DNA from 3 places in the Janthinobacterium sp. TPC_1 genome. Region 3 is predicted to be linked to each of the others. Evidence: predicted binding sites of a transcription regulator. Region 3 holds the regulator's gene; each other region holds the start of a gene.
The links. The regulator sigma-54, encoded in region 3, starts transcription at its own class of promoters, with help from an activator protein. The targets are predictions, from matches to a motif close to TGGCANGNAANCTGCTTT.
Positions count from the first base shown of each region.

Region 1: the regulator sigma-54 is predicted to act here: its motif matches at 836-853, upstream of pepA (flocculation-associated PEP-CTERM protein PepA).
Region 2: the regulator sigma-54 is predicted to act here: its motif matches at 1,473-1,490, upstream of ACQVLG_RS27185 (urease accessory protein UreD).

Region 1 is NZ_CP195157.1:5,825,819-5,828,083, forward strand. Features, by position in the region: gene ACQVLG_RS28320 (hypothetical protein) at 1-8, opposite strand, end outside; gene ACQVLG_RS28325 (hypothetical protein) at 138-275, opposite strand; gene ACQVLG_RS28330 (hypothetical protein) at 506-679, opposite strand; gene pepA (flocculation-associated PEP-CTERM protein PepA) at 929-1,759, shown strand; gene ACQVLG_RS28340 (nitroreductase family protein) at 1,839-2,265, opposite strand, start outside.
Region 2 is NZ_CP195157.1:5,595,653-5,597,917, reverse strand. Features, by position in the region: gene ACQVLG_RS27195 (response regulator) at 1-191, shown strand, start outside; gene ACQVLG_RS27190 (putative bifunctional diguanylate cyclase/phosphodiesterase) at 173-1,390, shown strand; gene ACQVLG_RS27185 (urease accessory protein UreD) at 1,545-2,265, shown strand, end outside.
Region 3 is NZ_CP195157.1:2,098,727-2,100,991, reverse strand. Features, by position in the region: gene hpf (ribosome hibernation-promoting factor, HPF/YfiA family) at 29-391, opposite strand; gene ACQVLG_RS10255 (RNA polymerase factor sigma-54) at 461-1,939, opposite strand; gene lptB (LPS export ABC transporter ATP-binding protein) at 1,944-2,265, opposite strand, start outside.

The sequences.
Region 1 (2,265 bases), 2.6 Mb from region 3:
TTCTTCATTACTTTTCCATAAAAGGCCAGGTGTTCGGCCCCCATGGTACGCGCCCCGCTGCGCATCGGCAACAGGCAACGTGATTCAGTCGCCGCCCGCCACACGGACGGCGTGCTGAAAAGGCGCGTGGAGTGCGCTTATTTGTAGGTGCGCAGCAGCAACCACGCCAGGCCGCAACCGGCCACGGCACCCGCCAGGGCCAGCGCCGCGAGGTTCTTGCTGGTGATCACAGGGCGACGGCCCAAGTAGATTTTGTTATGCAAGGAATTGCCCATGATGGTCTCCTGTACAAGAATTTTTATGATGTCTCATTATAAGAACAGAATCGTGACGGCCGCATGACACACAGCAGTTAGCGCTTGATTTGTATCCACTCGGCAACGTTTATTGGCATTTTTGTTGTTTAAATGGCGTGGCTACCCGGCCGCCCGCGCAATCCATTTCCGGCTAGAAATAAACAGCGCGCGGCAGCGGCTCGGCCGCTCAGGTGGGCGACGACTTGCTCTCAGCCCATCTTGACGGGCGGCGGCGGCGGCGTCGGCTCCTCGACCGGCACGGGATCCGTGTGCGGCGGCTTTTCCGGCGGCGGCGTCAGCGGATCGCCTTCGGGCGGCGGCGGGATATCCGGTTCAGGCGTGCTGTGCGCACGCAGCGGGGCATGGCGGGATCGTGGTTGCATGGTGACCTCCTTTGCCCCCACTGTAGCCCATGGCGGGAAAGACTGGCGCCCGCAAGCCGCGCCACAGGCGGACTAAAACGTCGACTTTTTTTACACAAGCGCGAAAAATGGCCACGCTTTTTTTATAAGTCATTGAATTTAAATACAAATATTACATGGTACAAATTCTGCTTCAAGGGCGTATGAGGTTATCTGAGGCAGCCGCCACAGTGACCTGGTCCGATCAACCCTTACGCTGAAGGAAATGTCATGAAACCGCTGTCCTCACTCCTGCGTCTCGCTCTCTCCGTGGTCGCCATCGGCGCCGCGCTGATCAGCGCTCCCGCACTCGCTGGTCCGTTGTTTACCGTCAATGAAGGTTCCGTCCCCGGCTCCGCCGCCAATCAGGTGGTGGCCGACCGCATCAGCTTTGAATATCACGCGCGCGTCGAACAAACCATCGTTGGCGGTTTAGGTGGCGGCAACGATCCCTTCACTGAAACAGGCTTTTTGACCAAGGCCGCTTTCGGCAGCCCCAATGGCGGCAGCGTGCCATCGCAACTGAACGCCCTCAATGGCTATGGCATGTATGGCCTGTTTACCATCACCGGCCAGTCCGATACGCTGGCTGGCGGGATCCATGCCAACTTTCAAACCCTGACCATGACCTTGTACATCGACCCCAACCAGGACACTGCACTGTCGATCAGTAACGTGGCAGGTTCGCCGGTGAACGTGGGCGGCGTCTCCGGCGATGACTTTGCCATCGTCACCTACACGCTCGACGTGGGCGAAGCGCACATTTTCGCCGGCCTGGCCCAGGGCGACTTCAAGGCCTTGCTGAACGCCTCGCTGACGCCGCAAGGACAATTGTTTTTCATTAACCCCGACCCGTTTTTCCCGCTGGAGTCCCTCAGCGGCAATACGAACAGCTTCATAGGCGGCAGCCTGACCGACAGTTTCGTCGCAATGGCCGATGGTGGCGGCCTGGAATTATTTCTGGCAGTTCCTGAGCCAGGCACTATCGCCCTGCTCGGTATCGGCCTGTTTGGCCTGGGCATGACCGCACGCCGCCAGCAAGGCGGGCAGCGCCAGGCTTGACGTGCGCAGCATCGAGCCTGAAAGCCGCTGATGGCCTCAGCGGCTTTTTTCGCTGCGGCAGCCGGCAAACGCCTGCCGTTCACGCAGGCGTCTTGCCGTCGGCCGGCACCACCAGCAACTCTTGCAGCGGCCGGCGCAAGGAGCGCGCCTGGGCCGCCGGGCCGGCGCCGATGCGGCCCAGGAACACGGCCCGCTCAAACGCCGCCGCCCCCAGCACGTCCTGGCATTGCCCCGCCAGTTCCTGCGCCAGTTCCTGCATGCCGTCGGTGCGCGAAAAGGCCCGCCGTTCGCGCACATAGCGGGCAAAGATCAGCGGCGTCAGTTCCGGCTGCAATTGCAGGCCCAGCTGCGTGGCCGTCAGCCAGAAGCGCTGCATGGCGCGGCCGGCCGCCACGTAATCGTCGATATGGCGCGGCGAGGCCTCGGCCAGCAGCGCAAAATGCGCGGCGCAATACAGGCCCGGCAGCAAGTCCATCTGCAGGCGCGGCGCCACGGTGCCGGCCAGC
Region 2 (2,265 bases), 2.8 Mb from region 3:
GCGCCGTCGTCAACTACATCGGCGTGTTCCTCGACATCAGCGAGCGCAAGGCCGAGCAGCACCTGATCGATTTCCTCTCCTACCACGACGCGCTGACGGGTTTGCCGAACCGCGTGCTGCTGCGCGAGCGCTTCGAACAGGCGCGCGCGAATGCCCTGCGCGACGGCAGCAGGTGGTGCAGGTGGTGCTGATGTGCCTGGACCTGGACCGCTTCAAGAACATCAACGATTCGCACGGCCAGGCCGTGGGCGACAAGGCGCTGCAGGTGGTGGCGCGTTTCCTGTCCGGCTGCGTGCGCGAGGGCGACACGGTGGTGCGCCAGGGCGGCGACGAATTCCAGATCCTGCTGCAGGACGATGCCCTGCTGGGCCGCACGCTGGCGCTGGCGCAAACCATCCTGGCCGGCCTGCGCGAAGAACTCAGCGTCGATGGCGAGCGCCTGGCGCTGACCACCAGCATCGGCATCGCCATGTGCCCGGCCGACGGCGACAGCCTCGACGACGTGCTGCGCCACGCCGACACGGCCCTGGTGCGCGCCAAGGAAATGGGGCGCGACCATTACGCCTTCTTCACGGAGCGCATGGGCAGCGATATCCGCGCCCGCCTGGCCATGCAGCAGCAGCTGCGCGGCGCCATCGGCCGCGATGAATTCGAAGTGCACTACCAGCCGCAGATGTGCTTGCGCACGGGCGCCATGCTGGGCGCGGAAGCGCTGTTGCGCTGGAATAACCCTGTGCTGGGCAAGGTGCCGCCCGGCCTGTTCATTGCGCTGGCCGAGGAGTATGGTTCCATCACGGCCATCGGCGAGTGGGTGCTCGAAAGCGTCTGCGCGCAGATTCGCGTGTGGCACGATGCGGGCCTGGGCAGCATCAAGGTGGCCGTCAACCTGTCCGGCAAGCAGTTCGCGCAGGACCGCACCGTGCCTTTCGTCGAGGCGGCCCTGCGCAAATACGGCATCGCGCCCGCCTGCCTCGGCATCGAGATCACGGAAAGCACGGTGATGGGCGACCCGGACAAGGCCGTGGCGGCCCTGACGCGCCTGAAGGACATCGGCGTGGGCATTTCGCTCGACGACTTCGGCACCGGCTATTCCAGCCTCGGTTACCTGAAGCGCTTCCCCATCGACGTGCTGAAGATCGACAAATCCTTCGTTGACGACGTCACCACCAGCAGCAGCGACGCGGCCATCGCCCGCTCCGTCATCTCGCTGGCGCACAACCTCGATATGCGCGTCATCGCCGAAGGCGTGGAAACGCGCGAACAGGTCGATTTCCTGACGGAACACGGCTGCGATGAAATGCAGGGCTATTATTTCAGCCGCCCCCTCGCGGCCGCCCCATTCACGGACTTGCTGCGCGAACGGCGCACCCTGGCCGTGGCCCAGGCCTAAGCGCCGCGGTGCGGCCGATGCACCATGCTGGTGCGTCCGCCGCAGCGCGGTGCAGGATTCTCACTTTTCCTTCCCCTGACGCTGGCACGTATCCTGCTTAGGTAATCGCTTATTTACGCGATTGCCTCGCATGCCAGACAGCAGCCATCCAGTCATGCCTACACCAGCCAGCGCACACGGCGCCTGGCAGGCGCAGCTGCGCCTGGGCTTCGCGCTGCACGATGGCGTCAGCCGCCTCGTCGAGCGCACGCACAGCGGCCCCCTGCGCGTGCAAAAGCCCCTGTATCCGGAAGGCGACGCCGTCTGCCACGCCATCATCATCCATCCGCCCGGCGGCGTGGTGGGCGGCGACCAGCTGGCCGTCGACGCCACAGTGGGCGAGGGCGCGCACGCCTTGCTGACGTCTCCCGGCGCCACCAAGTGGTACCGCGCGAACGGCCATGTCTCGGGCCAGCACATCGTGCTGCGCGCCGGCAGCGGCGCCGCCATCGAGTGGCTGCCGCAGGAGAGCATTTTCTTCGACCAGGCCTGCGTGCGCCTGCGCCACGAGGTGGAGCTGGCGCCGGACGCCGGCTACATCGGCTGCGACATCGTCTGCCTGGGACGCAGCGCCTCGGGCGAATTTTTCAACACGGGCAGCATCAATCAGCAGGTGCAGATCCGCCGCGGCGGCAAGCTGCTGTGGTGGGAACAGGGCGTGCTGGCCGCCGGCGGTGCGCTGATGGCCAGCCCCCTGGGCCTGGGTGGACACACGGTGTGTGCCACCCTGATCGCCGTCGGCACACAAGTCCCCCCCGCCGTGCTGGCCGCCGTGCGCGAGATCGCCGTGCCGGAAGGCGCCGCGTTTGGCGCCACGCAGATGAAAGCGCTGGTGG
Region 3 (2,265 bases):
TGATCACAACTGGGGGAAGCCGGTGGCCTTAGACGGCGACGACGGCGTCTTCCTCTGAGTTGTCTGGCAGATGCTTGATCGCCTCTTTACCGTGCCCTTGCACTTTGGTTTTGTATTTCATCACTTGCCTATCGAGCTTGTCGATCAGGGTATCGATTGCGGCATACAAGTCGTGTGCCAGGCTTTCCACATAGACAGTTTTGCCACTCAGACGCAGGTTGACTTCGGCCTTTTGACGTTTTTCTTTCTCTTTGAGGTTATCCACGGTCAGAATCACGGCAATATCGATAACTTGATCGAAATGACGTTTCACGCGCTCCAGCTTCGTTTGTACGTATTCACGGATGGCTGGTGTCACTTCGAGATGATGTCCGCTGATGGTGAGATTCATACACACTCCTAAAGATGATCGGGTTCGTGCGGTCCATCCTATCCGGCCCGCAGAGGAACCGAAAAAAACTTACAAACACTTACGCAGGCTCACTGGCGGAATTTTCAACGCTTCCCGGTATTTGGCAACAGTACGTCGCGCAATCACCATGCCTTGTTCCCCCAGCATGTCCGCAATCTTACTGTCGGATAAAGGATTTTTAGGGTCTTCTGCTCCTGTCAGTTGCACGATCAATGCCCGTATCGCCGTCGATGACGCTTCCCCCCCCGCTTCGGTGGCGACATGGCTACCAAAGAAATATTTCAACTCGAACATGCCGTGCGGGGTCAGCATGTACTTTTGAGTTGTTACCCGCGAGATAGTACTCTCGTGTAAACCCAGTGTATCAGCTATTTCACGGAGCACAAGGGGGCGCATGGCAACGGCCCCATGCGAGAAAAAGTTCTTTTGTCTTTCTACTATCGCCTGTGCCACGCGCAGGATGGTATCGAAGCGCTGGCGCATATTCTTGATCAGCCACTTGGCCTCCTGCAACTGCGCGCCCATGGCGCCCTCGCCCTTGCCCTGCTTGAGCAAGTTGGCGTACATGGCGTTGACGCGCAGGCGCGGCATGACGTCGTTGTTCAGGGTGACTTGCCAGCCATTGCGCGCGCGCTTGACGACGACGTCGGGCACCACGTAATCGGACACGTCCGAGGCGAACACGGCGCCCGGGTGCGGATTACACTGGCGAATCACCGTCTGCGCCTCGCGCAAGTCTTCATCGTCGCAATCGAGGGCTTTTTTCAGCTTGTTGAAATCGCGCTGGGCAAACCAGGCCAGGTGCTTTTCCACGATGACGAGGGCCATGCGCCGCGTCACCATGGCGACGTGCGGCAAGCGCCTGATTTGCAGCGCCAGGCATTCGGACGCATTGCGCGCGCCCACGCCCGGCGGATCGAAACTTTGCAGCAGCGACAAGGCCGTGCGCATCTCGTCAGCGTCGATTTCCAGCTCTTCCGGCAGGCGCGCCAGGATGTCGTCGAGCGACTCTTCCAGGTAGCCATTGTCGTCGAGCGCATCGATGATCAGCTCGACCAGCGCGCGGTCGCGCAATTCAAGCACCGTCACGCGCATCTGCTCCATCAGGTGCTCGCGCAGGGTGCAGTGATGGGCCTCCAGTTGCGGACGCGAATCTTCATCGTCGGGCGCCTTGCCCCGGCTCGCCTCGCTCCAGTCGCTGTCGCCGCCCTCCGCGGCGGCCGGGCCCTCGCCCGCCTCGCCGTCAAACCCGTCCGCTTCGGCCGGTGCGGCGGGCGCCTCCTGGCCTGGCGGCTGGGGCGGCGCTTCGGCCGGCGCGGCCGTGGAACTCAGGGCGCCGTCGGACAGCAGGCGCAGCGAACGGTCGAGCGGATCGTCGAGGCGTTCGAGCAAGGGATTGTCCGTCAGCAGCTGCTCGAGTTCCTGGTGCAATTCCAGGGTGGATAATTGCAGCAGGCGTATCGATTGCTGCAACTGCGGCGTCAGTGCCAGGTGCTGCGACGTGCGCAGCTGCAATGATTGTTTCATTGGCTCACATGCGGAAGTGTTCGCCCAGATAGACCCGGCGTACCGACTCGTTCGCGATGATGTCGTCGGGGCGTCCCGACGCCAGCACCGAGCCCTGGTTGATGATGTAGGCACGGTCGCAAATACCCAGCGTCTCGCGCACATTATGATCGGTAATCAGCACGCCGATATTGCGCTCCTTCAAGAAACGCACGATGCGCTGGATTTCGATCACGGCGATCGGATCCACGCCGGCAAACGGTTCGTCGAGCAGCACGAAACGCGGGTCGGTGGCCAGCGCGCGGGCGATTTCCACGCGGCGGCGCTCGCCGCCGGACAGGGACAGG